Regions from separate parts of the Geobacillus sp. CAMR5420 genome, predicted to be linked through region 4. Evidence: riboswitches for the same ligand, from Rfam matches in the RefSeq annotation. Region 4 holds a riboswitch; each other region holds the start of a gene.
The links. Region 4 has a riboswitch for S-adenosylmethionine ahead of DI44_RS12610 (bifunctional homocysteine S-methyltransferase/methylenetetrahydrofolate reductase). Riboswitches for the same ligand answer to the same signal wherever they lie in the genome.

Region 1 (3,205 bases), on a different contig from region 4:
AGTGATCATCGTCGAAGGGCGATCAGACAAGCAAAAAGTGGCGGCGGTGCTGAACGAACCAGTCGTCATCGTCTGCACAAACGGCACGATCAGTGATGCGCGCCTTGAGGAGCTGGCCGATGAGCTGGAAGGATGCGATGTATACGTCTTGGCCGATGCCGATGAGGCGGGAGAAAAATTGCGCCGGCAGTTTCGCCGCATGTTTCCAGAGGCGGAGCATCTTTACATTGACCGGGCGTATCGCGAAGTGGCGGCCGCTCCGCCTTGGCACTTGGCGCAAGTGCTGTTGCGCGCTCGTTTCGACGTCCGCATCGAATCGCTCATGAGGGGAAGAGGCGAGTGAAAGCGATCGACCGAAACGATGTCATGCGAGTGGTGGAAGTCGAGCCGCTTCTGGCCCTTTACTTGTATACCCCGCTGTGCGGCACGTGCCAGCTGGCGCGGCGGATGCTCACGGTGGTGGAGCAGTTGTTTCCGGCGCTGCCGTTTTACGAAACGGACATCAACTATATCCCTGAGCAGGCCGTTGCGTGGAAAATTGAAAGCGTTCCTTGCCTGCTTCTTTTTAGGGACGGAACGGTCGCAGGCAAGTGGTATGCCTTTCATTCCGTTCCGTATTTGTACGAAGTGATTCAAGCCTGCTTGCCGTCCCGATGATTCGCCTTTTTTTGACGCTGTTTGACACATTTCTTGGGAAATGACAAAAACGGCGCTCGTTCGTCAACGGGTTGTCGAGATTTTTGTAAAGGATTTCTCCTCTTCAGGTGGAAGTGAAAAAAATAAAAATGGGGAGGGGATATCCATGGAAATGCGTGAATTAGTTGGGCAGTTCGTGGAACGGATGCAAGTGTTGCGCCATTTGGTGCCGATTTTGCCGGATGAGCAGCTGTATGTTCGGTTTGAAAGTGATGACGAAACCGCCTTGCTGTTGATCGGCAAGGAATCAGCCGCTAGAGGGATGGAAAACGATGAACGGAAAACATTGACGGTGCGCGGTTCCAAAGAGGCGCTCGCGTCCCTGCTGAACGGCGAACTGAAGCTGCAGCAGCTCGTCCGGCTGCGCGAAGTGCATGTATCGGGAAGCTTTCGTCATCTGTTGCTGCTTGAGTCGCTCCTCCATTTGGCTAAGCCTTATCGGGACGTCGGATAAAAAAGATGTTGACACGCTTCGACAGACAATGATACAATCACATTCGTAGTCAATTGAATAGGCGATTGTTGCGCTCTTATCAAGAGAGGTGGAGGGATGTGCCCAATGAAGCCCGGCAACCGTCAGCGCATGTGCTGAAATGGTGCCAATTCACACAAAGCGGCCTGCTTTGAGAGATAAGAGACGGAATGGTGCACAATACCTTTCTGTTCTCTGCGGGCAGAAAGGTTTTCTTTTTGCGCTCTGCCGCTTGGGGAGGAAGGTGAAACGATGATTACACTCGAACAAGTGACGAAAATCTATCAAGCGGCCAACGGTTCGGTCACAGCCGTCGACAATGTGTCGCTTGAGATTCGCGAAGGAGAAATTTTCGGCATTATCGGCTACAGCGGCGCTGGGAAAAGTACGCTCATCCGCTTGCTCAATGGGCTCGAGAAGCCGACGAGCGGCCGGGTGGTCGTCGCCGGGCGCGATATGACGCGCGTGAAAGGGCGGGAGCTGCGCAAGGCGCGCCAAGAAATCGGGATGATTTTCCAGCATTTCAACTTGCTTTGGTCTCGCACAGTCAGGGAAAACATTGCCTTTCCGCTTGAAATTGCCGGCGTCCCGAAAGAGGAGCGGAACAAGCGGGTGGATGAATTGATCGAGCTTGTCGGCCTTTCCGGGCGCGAGGATGCCTACCCGTCGCAGCTGAGCGGCGGGCAAAAGCAGCGGGTCGGCATCGCCCGGGCGCTCGCCAACAACCCGAAAGTCTTGCTGTGCGACGAGGCGACATCGGCGTTGGACCCGCAGACGACCGATGCGATTTTGGACTTGCTCGTTGACATCAACAAGCGTCTCGGGCTGACGATTGTGCTGATCACCCATGAAATGCACGTCATCCGCAAAATTTGCGACCGCGTTGCGGTGATGGAAAGCGGCCGAATCGTCGAGCAAGGCGAAGTGTTGCATGTGTTCCGCAACCCGCAGCAGCCGATTACGAAACGGTTCGTCAAGCAGCTGATCGAGCCCGAGGAGACGGAAGAGGCGATTTCCCATTTGTTTGGCCAATACCCGAGCGGGCTGATCGCGCAGCTGACGTTCGTCGGCGCGGCAGCCGGAAAGCCGCTCATCAGCCAGGTCGTGCGGCAATTTGCCGTCGATGTCAACATTTTGCAAGGGAAAATTTCGCAAACCCATCAAGGCGCCTATGGGGTGCTGTTTGTGCACCTCGACGGGGCGAGGGATGAAATCGACCGGGCGCTTGACTATATTCAACGCCAGCAGGTGGCGGTGGAGGTGATTCACGATGCTCGCTAACCTCCTGCCGAACGTGCAATGGGAGACGGTGTGGGCGGCGACGGTCGAGACGCTGTATATGACGGGAGTGGCGGTGGCGGCCACTTTCGTCCTCGGAATCGTTCTTGGCTTGCTTCTATTTTTGACAGCGAAGGGCAACCTATGGGAAAACCGGTTTGTCAATACCGTGGTTGCGGCGTTTGTGAACATTTTCCGCTCTATTCCGTTTATTATTTTGATCATTTTGCTCATTCCGTTTACAACATGGCTCGTCGGGACGATGCTTGGCGCCAATGCGGCGCTGCCGGCTTTGGTCATTGGGGCCGCGCCGTTTTACGCCCGCATGGTCGAAATCGCTCTTCGCGAAATTGATAAAGGCGTCATCGAAGCAGCCCAAGCGATGGGCGCCTCAACGTGGACGATCATTTGGAAAGTGCTGCTGCCGGAGTCATTGCCGGCGCTTGTCTCCGGCATTACGGTGACGGCGGTGTCGCTCGTCAGCTATACAGCGATGGCTGGAGCCATCGGCGCCGGCGGGCTTGGGAACTTGGCGTATTTGGAAGGGTTCCAGCGCAACCATAACGATGTGACATTTGTCGCAACCGTATTGGTGTTGGTCATTGTATTTATCATTCAGCTGATCGGTGACTTTGTCACTTCGAAAATCGATAAACGATAAAGGGGGAAACAACTGATGAAGAAATGGTTGGGTGTGTTGCTCGCCGCCATTCTCGTGCTCGCTTTGGCGGCATGCGGCGGCAACAATAACGACAGCGC
Region 2 (3,205 bases), on a different contig from region 4:
TCGTTGGCGATTTGGACGCAGCGTTGTACAATACATGGTGAACGATCGATTTTGCAGCAGAAAGGAACGAACGCCCATGATTTACCCATACAAAGGCAAAACGCCGCAAATTGCCGCCTCCGCCTTTATCGCCGACTATGTGACGATCACCGGCGATGTCGTGATCGGCGAAGAGACGAGCATTTGGTTCAATACCGTCATTCGCGGCGATGTGGCGCCAACGGTGATTGGCAACCGGGTCAATATTCAAGATAACTCAATTTTGCATCAAAGTCCAAACAATCCGCTTATCATTGAAGACGGTGTAACAGTCGGCCATCAAGTCATTTTGCACAGCGCCATCGTTCGCAAAAACGCGCTCATCGGCATGGGCTCGATCATTTTGGACCGCGCGGAAATCGGGGAAGGCGCGTTTATCGGCGCCGGCAGTTTAGTGCCGCCGGGCAAAAAAATTCCGCCCAACACGCTCGCCCTCGGCCGGCCGGCGAAAGTCGTCCGCGAACTGACGGAAGACGACATCCGTGAAATGGAGCGCATCCGCCGCGAATATGTCGAGAAAGGGCAGTATTACAAAGCGCTGCAGCAACAGCGGACATCGTGCGCCAACAAAAAAGAGCTGCCGTGATCAGGCAGCTCTTTTTCTTTCATCACTTGTCCGCCAACGCCAGCGCTTGTTCTTTCAACAAGGCGGCTTTGTCGGTGCGCTCCCACGGCAGGTCGATGTCCGTACGCCCAAAATGGCCGTAAGCAGCCGTCTGTTTGTAAATCGGGCGGCGAAGGTCGAGCATTTTGATGATGCCCGCCGGGCGGAGATCGAAGTTGTTGCGCACGACCTCAATCAAAATGTCTTCCGATACTTTGCCGGTGCCGAACGTATCGATCGAAATCGAAACTGGGCGGGCGACGCCGATCGCGTAGGCAAGCTGCACTTCGCATTTGTCGGCCAGTCCTGCCGCGACGATGTTTTTCGCGACATAGCGGGCCGCATACGCCGCCGAGCGGTCGACTTTCGTCGGATCTTTGCCCGAGAACGCGCCGCCGCCGTGGCGGGCGTAGCCGCCGTACGTATCGACGATGATTTTGCGCCCCGTCAACCCAGCATCCCCTTGCGGACCGCCGATGACAAACCGTCCTGTCGGGTTGATGAAATATTTCGTGTTCTCATCAAGCAGCTCTGCGGGCACGACCGGCTTGATGACCTGTTCTTTAATGTCGCGCTCGATTTGCTCTTGCGTAATTTCCGGATGGTGCTGCGCGGAAACGACGATCGTATCGACGCGCACCGGTTTGCCGTTTTCATCGTATTCGATCGTCACTTGCGTTTTCCCGTCCGGCCGCAAGTACGGCAAGACATCCGTTTTGCGCACTTCCGCCAATCGGCGCGCCAAGCGGTGCGCAAGCGAAATCGGCAACGGCATCAATTCTTCCGTCTCATTGCAGGCGAACCCAAACATCAATCCTTGGTCGCCGGCGCCAATCGCTTCAATTTCCTCGTCAGTCATCTGACCTTCGCGCGCCTCAAGCGCCCGGTTCACCCCCATCGCAATGTCCGGCGATTGTTCGTCAATCGACGTCAGCACCGCGCACGTATCGGCGTCAAATCCGTATTTGGCGCGCGTGTAGCCGATCTCCCGGACCGTATCGCGGACGATGCGCGGAATGTCCACGTATGTTGATGTCGTGATTTCCCCGCTCACGAGCACCAGCCCGGTCGTGACGCTCGTTTCGCAGGCGACGCGGGCGTTCGGATCTTTTTCCAAAATGGCATCCAAAATGGCGTCAGAAATTTGGTCGCAAATTTTATCCGGATGTCCTTCCGTCACAGACTCTGAAGTAAACAAGCGGCGTTTGGCTGACATTCGGTTTGTTTCCTCCTCTTGGCATAATGTGGCGACACGGAACTCATTTCCCTTTTTCCCTTCGCAATATAAAAAACCTTTCCTGTAACGGCTGAGGAAAGGTCATGGCAATCGTATTGCTTCCTTTCACTCTTATCGTTCAAGGACTGCGCCTTGCCACAGGTTAGCACCATTTCACACATGTACAGTTGTGACGGTTGCTGGGCTTCATCGGGCCTGTCCCTCCACCGGCTCGGGATAAGAGTATCCGTTCAATGACTTATCTTATCGCAATGGAATCGGCAAAGTCAACTATCAAAATTCATTTTTTATCATTTCCAGCCGAGAAAATTCTTTCCTCAAGGAAATCGACACATTGGGCAAAATAAAGTTTGAAAAACCCACACAATTAGTATGGACTATTAATAAAAATGTGTTATACTATTTTCAAGAGTGATTTCAAAAAGAAGGCAGGTTTTGAATATGGGGATCGCAAACATGACGAATAAGCTTGATGTATTGCTGCAAAAACCGTACGTGCATCATCAACTGTCCGTCGCCGAGCTCGTCGAGAAAGTCCTGCAGCGGAACGAAGGACGGCTGACGCACACCGGAGCCGTCGCGGTCACGACCGGCAAGTACACAGGGCGGTCGCCGAAAGACAAATACATCGTCGAAGAACCGTCAACGAAGCAAACGATCGACTGGGGAGCGGTCAACCAGCCGATGTCTCCGGAGACGTTTGATAAACTGTACGACAAAGTGCTCGACTATTTAATGAAGAAAGATGAACTGTTCGTGTTTAAAGGCTTTGCCGGCGCCGATCCGAAATACCGGCTGCCGATTCAAGTCGTCAACGAATTCGCCTGGCACAACTTGTTCGTCCATCAGCTGTTCATTCGGCCGAACGTCGAAGAGCTCGCCGTGCATGAGCCGCAATTCACCGTCATTTGCGCGCCGAACTTTAAAGCCGACCCGAAAGTCGACGGCACGCGCTCGGAAGCGTTCATCATCATCTCGTTTGAACGGCGCACCGTGTTGATCGGCGGCACCGAGTATGCCGGCGAAATGAAAAAATCGATTTTCTCGGTGATGAACTATTTGCTGCCGGAACAAGGCATCCTGCCGATGCACTGCTCGGCCAACGTCGGCCAGGAAGGCGACGTCGCCCTCTTTTTCGGCTTGTCGGGAACGGGAAAAACGACGCTCTCGACCGACCCGAACCGCCGCTTGATCGGCGATGATGAACACGGCTGGTCAAGCCGCGGCATTTTCAACATCGAAGGCGGCTGCTATGCGAAATGCATCAACCTATCGCGCGAGAAAGAGCCGCAAATTTTTGACGCCATCGGCTTCGGCGCGGTGCT
Region 3 (3,205 bases), on a different contig from region 4:
TATGCGAAAGGCGTATGGACAATCAGCGAATCGCTGCTCAACGGCAACGGGGTGATTATGGGCGGGTTCGTCGGGGCGGCGGCGGACATTCTCATGGCGTATGCAGTGACGACCTTGCTTCGCGATGACCAAATGCACGCCTCCATCAACTTGCAGACGACGTTTCACCGCCCAGCGGCGGCTGGAGAAGCCGAAATCGAGGCGCGGGTGGAAAAGTTCGGGAAAACCGTCGCCTATGTAACCGCCATCGTGCGGCAAAACGGCAAAGAGGTGGCGAGCGCCACGTCGTCGGTGCTGATCATGGACAAACCGTGAAGGTGATGGATCTCCAAAAGGCGTTTTTGCGCATGCTCGTTCTCCTTGGATTCGACGAGGCCAAACAGCAGCTGCTGTTGTTGTTTTGAAACGCATGGAAAGCGATGATCAGAGGAATCCGAGAAAACCGGTGAAAAACGATGATGTTCGCCAAATCGGTGGTTTTGTTGAAAAAGGAGAACCAATTTCACAAGGTTTCCCCACTTGAGAAGAGGCGTTGTCGAGTTGCCTTTTTCATGACATCATCAGTCCTCAATGGCGAAACGAGGTGAGGCGCAGCCGTTTTCGACCAGTTGCCAAGCGCCGGAGAAAGCGCTGTCAAAAACAGCCGCTCTCCGGCGCCTTTTGTTGCTTGTTACCCACGGACAAACGTTTTCGGCATTACGACGGCGACGACTTGCCCGCGGGCGCACAGTTCGCCGTTGGCGAACACTTCGGTGTCCACTTTCCATTTTTTCGGATGAATCTCCGTCACAGTGCCGACGGCGACAAGCGGCACTCCATGCGGCGTCGGCTTGACGAAATCGACGTGAAGCGACGCAGTGACAAAGCGCGGCGGCGTTTCCCCGCTCCCTGGTTCATGGCCGTTTTTCCGATGCAAGGCAAGCGCCGCTGAACCGGTGCCGTGGCAATCAATGAGCGAGGCGATCAGCCCGCCGTACACAAACCCTGGAATCGCCGTATGTTCCGGACGCGGCGTATACACCGTCACCGTTTTGTCGCCCCGCCACCCGGTGCGAAAATGGTGGCCTTGTTCATTCAGACGCCCGCAGCCGTAGCACCAGGCGAATTCATCAGGGTAGTCGTCTTGAATCGCGTGCACGATCATTTCTTCCACGTCATCCTCCCCCTCTCTTTTTCTAGTATACCATTGAATCGAGAAGACGACGACTCCTACATGGACGGTTGTTGTCTAGCGGCAGGCAAGGCCATACGAAGAAAAATGGAACGAAGCGCCAATCGCCAGACGGCAAATTCATAGGCGGCCCAAACAGCTGGCCGCCTAGCGTGACGCCATTTATCGAGCAGGCTCGTAAAACTCGATCCATTCGCCGTCGGGCCCGAGGAAGAACAAATATTTTGCTCCGTTCGGAAGTGTCGTTATTTCTTCCCACACAAGCGGCACACCGAGCGACTGAAGCCGTTCTTTCTCCTGCTCAATGCCTTCCACCGTAAACGCCACATGGTGCACTTTTCCTTCCGTCGGCAAATCCGGATTGTATCCTTCGATCAGCTCGACAATGATCGAGCCGCCAATCCCTAAAAACGCCAATTTCATCGTGCCGTTCGTATGAATCATTTCGTCGAGCAGCTCTAAGCCGACAACATTTTGATAAAACTCTTTCGATGCTTCGATGTCTTTCACTTGAATGCCGACATGTTCAAATTTTTTGACTGCCATTCGTCCCTCTTCCTTTCTATGACTCAGTTAACCATACTGCTTGTAAATACGGCGTCATCTGCATCGGGAAAATCCCTTTTTTCCCAAGCTCTGTCCATATGTAGCGGTCAAGGGCGTACGGTCCGTCCGCCTTCCATTCGTCCGCCTCGCTGTCGGTCAACAACAACGAAAAGGCTGTTCCTTGCGCTTCCCCATACAAATGAACGTATCCGTCCCCACGGTCGACATGCACCGCCGCCTTAGGGTCAAACCGGATGAGCTCCGCCTGCACACAGCGCATGACACAAACGGCGAACGCTGCGGCAGGGAGATGAGCGGCCATGCAAGCGCGGAGCGAAACCGCCTCCTCCACTGTTTCTCCTTCACCTCCCATCGACAAAAACCCCCTTCGCCTCGGAATGATGCGAAAGGGGCCATGAGCCGTTCTTATCATCCAAAGCGAAACCGCTTTGCGGGTGTTAGCACCTTGCCTGCGGCAGGTTGCTGTGGGGTCATCAAGCCCGTTCTCTCGCCCACTCTTGATAAGACGTATGCAATTTATCTTCTATCTTATCATACATCATCAAAGGCAACAATCGTCATTGTTCGACTTCCGGTTGCTCGGACGTGACGCCGACATCTTTCCACGTCAGTTTCGAGCCCGGATCGACCGTGAAGTTGGCGACGCGGTTGTTGACGGCATAAATGGCCGAACGATACAACGTCGGGATGACCGGCACTTCTTCGTTCATCAGCTTTTGCCATTCACTGTAAATTTTCCGACGATATTCTTTGTCAAACGCCTGTTCGGAATGGCCTTTTTCCAACAGTTCATCGTTTTTCTCATTCACCCAGCGCGAGTAGTTGAACATGACGTTGCGGCCGTACAATCCGTACGGGTCGACGTCCGTTCCAGTTCCCCAAGCGGCGGCGTAGACATCCACTTTCGGATCGTCTTTTTCGACCATATCGTAGAAGGAGTTGAACTCCGCCAAGCGTCCGTCTACAAGCTGAACATCGAGGCCCACATCTTTCCAGCATTGCATATAAAATTTGGCCAGCGGTTCAGCGATGTCCCCACCGCTCATCGCCAAGAAGTTGATCTTGAATTTTTTGCCGTTTGGATCTTCGCGGAGGCCATCGCCATCCACATCTTTATATCCCGCTTCATCCAGCAATTGTTTCGCTTTTTCCGGATTGTACGTATATCCTTTGATGGAGCTGTCATGATAGCCCGGGAACGACGGCGGAATGAGCGTGTTCGCCGGGAAGCGCAAGCCATGATACAGGCGGTCAGCCACCTCTTGGTTGTTGATGGCATACGCCATCGCTTGGCGCAGTTTTTTGTTTTGGAATTTCGGATTGTCCATTACGTTTTCCTGCTTTTTCGCATCCCAATGGCCGAGTTTAAAGCCGATATAGTTGTACGCCAAATCCACTCTACCGATAAACTGAATGTTTTTCGTCCCTTTCGCGTTCAAATATTGGTCAGTCGGGAACTCAGCGACG
Region 4 (3,205 bases):
TCTCCATTCGCTCGACCGCTTTATCCAAATGGCGGACGTTCGGATTGAAGGCCGCACCGATCGAGAAGTTCGTTTTTTGCCCGAGCGGTTTGCCCGAGTACGATAATCCCTCGTTGAATTGGCTGATCAAGCGGATGAGATCGAATGACGACACATCATACACGGACGTCGCTCCCGGGAAATCGCCGATTTTCGACGGGTCGCCGGTAATGGCGAGCACGTCGGTGATGCCGAGCGTATGCAACCCCATCAAATGCGACTGCAGGCCGATCAAGTTGCGGTCGCGGCACGTAATATGCACGAGCGGGCGGACGCCGAGCCGCTCTTTCACGATCGTGGCGACGGCGGCGTTGCTGATGCGCGGCGTGGCAAGTGAGTTGTCAGCTAACGTCAGCGCGTCGATGCCGGCGTCATGGAGCGCTTTCGCCCCAGCAAGAAACTTGTCAATCCCCAATTTTTTCGGCGGATCCAGCTCCACAATGACCGAGCGGCGCGTGCGGGCGAGCTCGGGAAGCGGAGTCGGCGCGGGCCGATCGGCTTGCACCGATACAGATGCCGTGCGCCGCTTCACCGTTTTTTCCGTCACCGGCGTCCGGTCGGCGAGCGCCTTTGCCATTGCCTCAATATGTTTCGGCGTCGTGCCGCAGCACCCGCCGATCAAGCGCACCCCTTGATCGCGGAACGCTTTGGCCGCCTCTTCAAAATATTCCGCGTTCGTTTCATAGACAAGCCGGCCGTCGCGGTAATCCGGGAGGCTCGCGTTCGGATACGCCGACAAAAATGCGCGATTGGGCAGGGGCACTTCCTCAAGCGACTGAATCATATAGTGCGGACCAAGCCGGCAGTTGAGCCCGACAACATCGGCCCCGAGCGCCTCCAGGCGGCTAAGGGCGTCCGCGAGCGGCGTGCCGTCTTGCAAAACGCCGACTTCATGGAGCGACACATGGGCGATAATCGGCAAGTCCGTCTCTTTGCGCGCGATGGCAAGCACCGTCTCCAACTCTTCCAAATCGTAATACGTCTCCAGCAGCACACCATCAACCCCTTCGGCAAGCAGCACAAACAGCTGCTCGCGAAACGTCCGTTTCACTTCGTCAAGCGGTACGACGCTTTTGTTTAACGTGCGCAGCCCTCCGATCGTTCCGAGCACGTACGCCCCCCCATTGGCTGCTTGCTTCGCCAGTCTTACAGCGGCCCGATTGATCGCCGGCACCTCGTCTTGCAAGCCGTAGCGCGCGAGTTTCACATAGTTGGCGCCGTATGTATTCGTCTGAATGACATCGGCGCCCGCCGCGATATACGCTTCATGAATATGAATGATTTCGTCTGGATTCGATAGATTCAATTCTTCAAAACAACGGTCGACGCCATGCGAATATAACAGCGTCCCCATCGCTCCGTCGGCGATGAGAATGCGTTGTTTCAACTCATCGAGCAGCCCCACGTTTGATTCCCCCATTTCGTTGTAGTAAAAGAAAAAAGCCTTCTAAGAAGAAGACTTTTCGTTCGCTTCTTCTTATCTTCCAGGCTGTTGCCTGTCTGGATTTAGCACCTTGGCCGCGGCCAGGTTGCTGAGGGTTCACCGGGCCAGTCCCTCCCCCTCTCTTGATAAGAATGTCCGTATGCGGTTGTTTATTTCGTCTTGACTATTACTATATAATTTAATGTATTTTTTGAAATTATTCAATACGGTGAAGCAAGGAAATTTGAAAAAACGATCAATGAGACAGCGGCTTTCCGCATTGCGGGCAAAATTGGAAGCTGTTCTGCGGAATAGTCAGCCGCTTTTTGTTTTTTAGTCGCCGACATGGCGGAAAGCATATTTTTCCGTTGCACTTTCTACTCTCCTATGTTCTAATTAGGAATAGTGAACATCAAGAAGATGGGGGGCTGAAAGTGAACGGAGAAATCATCCGCTTCGAGCGAGTGACGAAGGAATACGACGGCGCAGCCGTACTGGATGATGTCAGTTTTGCGATGGAGCGCGGGAAGTTTTATACGCTGCTTGGCCCGTCAGGGTGCGGGAAGACGACGATTTTGCGGCTGATTGCCGGGTTTATCGAACCGACGGAAGGAACGATTTATTTCCACGGGAAGCCGATTCAAAACGTCCCGCCGAACAAACGGCAAGTCAACACTGTTTTTCAAGACTATGCGTTGTTCCCTCATCTCGATGTGTTTGAAAACGTTGCGTTTGGTTTGCGCGTGAAAAAAATGAAAGAAACCGACATTCGCGAGAAAGTGAGCGAAGCGCTCCGGTTTGTCAACTTGGAAGGCTATGAGCGCCGCCGCATTCAAGAGATGTCCGGCGGCCAACGCCAGCGCGTCGCGATTGCGCGGGCGATTGTGAATGAGCCAGAAGTGTTGCTCTTGGATGAGCCGCTCTCGGCCTTGGATTTGAAGCTGCGCACGGAAATGCAGTATGAACTTCGCGAACTGCAGCGCCGCTTAGGGATTACGTTCATTTTTGTCACGCATGATCAAGAAGAAGCGTTGGCGATGTCCGATTACATTTTTGTTCTAAATAAAGGAAAAATTCAGCAGTTTGGGACGCCGAAAGACATTTACGACGAGCCTGTCAATCGATTCGTCGCCGATTTCATTGGCGAATCGAACATTTTGTCAGGGCGCATGATCGATGATTTCCTCGTCGAATTTGCCGGCAAACAGTTTGCGTGTGTTGACCGCGGCTTCGCGCCAAACGAACCGGTCGATGTCGTCATCCGCCCGGAAGATTTGGAGCTCGCGGCGCCGGAAGATGGGCAGATCGTCATCCGCGTCGATTCGCTCTTATTCCGCGGTGTCCATTATGAAATTTGCGGCTATGACGAAAACGGCAACGAATGGCTTGTCCATTCGACGAAAAAGGCCGAAGTCGGGGAAACGGTCGGCCTTCGTTTTGAACCGGAAGCGATTCACGTCATGCGAGTCGAAAAGGAGGATGAGGACGCATGACGGAACGGGCGTGGCGGAAATGGTATTTAATCCCTTATGGCATTTGGCTTGTGCTGTTTGTCGTGGCCCCGATTGTCTTTTTGGTGTATGAATCGTTTTTGGATCTTGACGGCCATTGGACGTTGTCCAACTACAAATCCGTGTGGACGCCCATTTATTTGAAAATGATGGCGTATTCGTTTTGGTATGCGTTTTTAATCACGCTTGTGTCACTGCTCATCGGCTATCCGACCGCCTATTGGCTGACGAA

Region 1: it holds a riboswitch for S-adenosylmethionine, as region 4 does, so the genes downstream of both, DI44_RS02020 (methionine ABC transporter ATP-binding protein) here and DI44_RS12610 (bifunctional homocysteine S-methyltransferase/methylenetetrahydrofolate reductase) in region 4, are expected to answer to the same signal.
Region 2: it holds a riboswitch for S-adenosylmethionine, as region 4 does, so the genes downstream of both, metK (methionine adenosyltransferase) here and DI44_RS12610 (bifunctional homocysteine S-methyltransferase/methylenetetrahydrofolate reductase) in region 4, are expected to answer to the same signal.
Region 3: it holds a riboswitch for S-adenosylmethionine, as region 4 does, so the genes downstream of both, DI44_RS09650 (hypothetical protein) here and DI44_RS12610 (bifunctional homocysteine S-methyltransferase/methylenetetrahydrofolate reductase) in region 4, are expected to answer to the same signal.

The regions. Positions count from the first base shown of each region.
Region 1 is NZ_JHUS01000063.1:49,108-52,312, reverse strand. Features, by position in the region: gene DI44_RS02005 (toprim domain-containing protein) at 1-343, shown strand, start outside; gene DI44_RS02010 (thioredoxin family protein) at 340-657, shown strand; gene DI44_RS02015 (hypothetical protein) at 803-1,150, shown strand; SAM riboswitch class I at 1,224-1,333, shown strand; gene DI44_RS02020 (methionine ABC transporter ATP-binding protein) at 1,421-2,449, shown strand; gene DI44_RS02025 (methionine ABC transporter permease) at 2,439-3,107, shown strand; gene DI44_RS02030 (MetQ/NlpA family ABC transporter substrate-binding protein) at 3,123-3,205, shown strand, end outside.
Region 2 is NZ_JHUS01000057.1:35,029-38,233, forward strand. Features, by position in the region: gene DI44_RS02875 (gamma carbonic anhydrase family protein) at 77-625, shown strand; gene metK (methionine adenosyltransferase) at 648-1,859, opposite strand; SAM riboswitch class I at 1,989-2,103, opposite strand; gene pckA (phosphoenolpyruvate carboxykinase (ATP)) at 2,322-3,205, shown strand, end outside.
Region 3 is NZ_JHUS01000030.1:73,267-76,471, reverse strand. Features, by position in the region: gene DI44_RS09635 (PaaI family thioesterase) at 1-315, shown strand, start outside; gene DI44_RS09640 (PaaI family thioesterase) at 671-1,153, opposite strand; gene DI44_RS09645 (VOC family protein) at 1,334-1,717, opposite strand; gene DI44_RS09650 (hypothetical protein) at 1,734-2,090, opposite strand; SAM riboswitch class I at 2,141-2,245, opposite strand; gene opp4A (oligopeptide ABC transporter substrate-binding protein) at 2,296-3,205, opposite strand, start outside.
Region 4 is NZ_JHUS01000019.1:4,591-7,795, forward strand. Features, by position in the region: gene DI44_RS12610 (bifunctional homocysteine S-methyltransferase/methylenetetrahydrofolate reductase) at 1-1,444, opposite strand, end outside; SAM riboswitch class I at 1,514-1,615, opposite strand; gene DI44_RS18970 (hypothetical protein) at 1,684-1,836, opposite strand; gene DI44_RS12605 (ABC transporter ATP-binding protein) at 1,897-2,955, shown strand; gene DI44_RS12600 (ABC transporter permease) at 2,952-3,205, shown strand, end outside.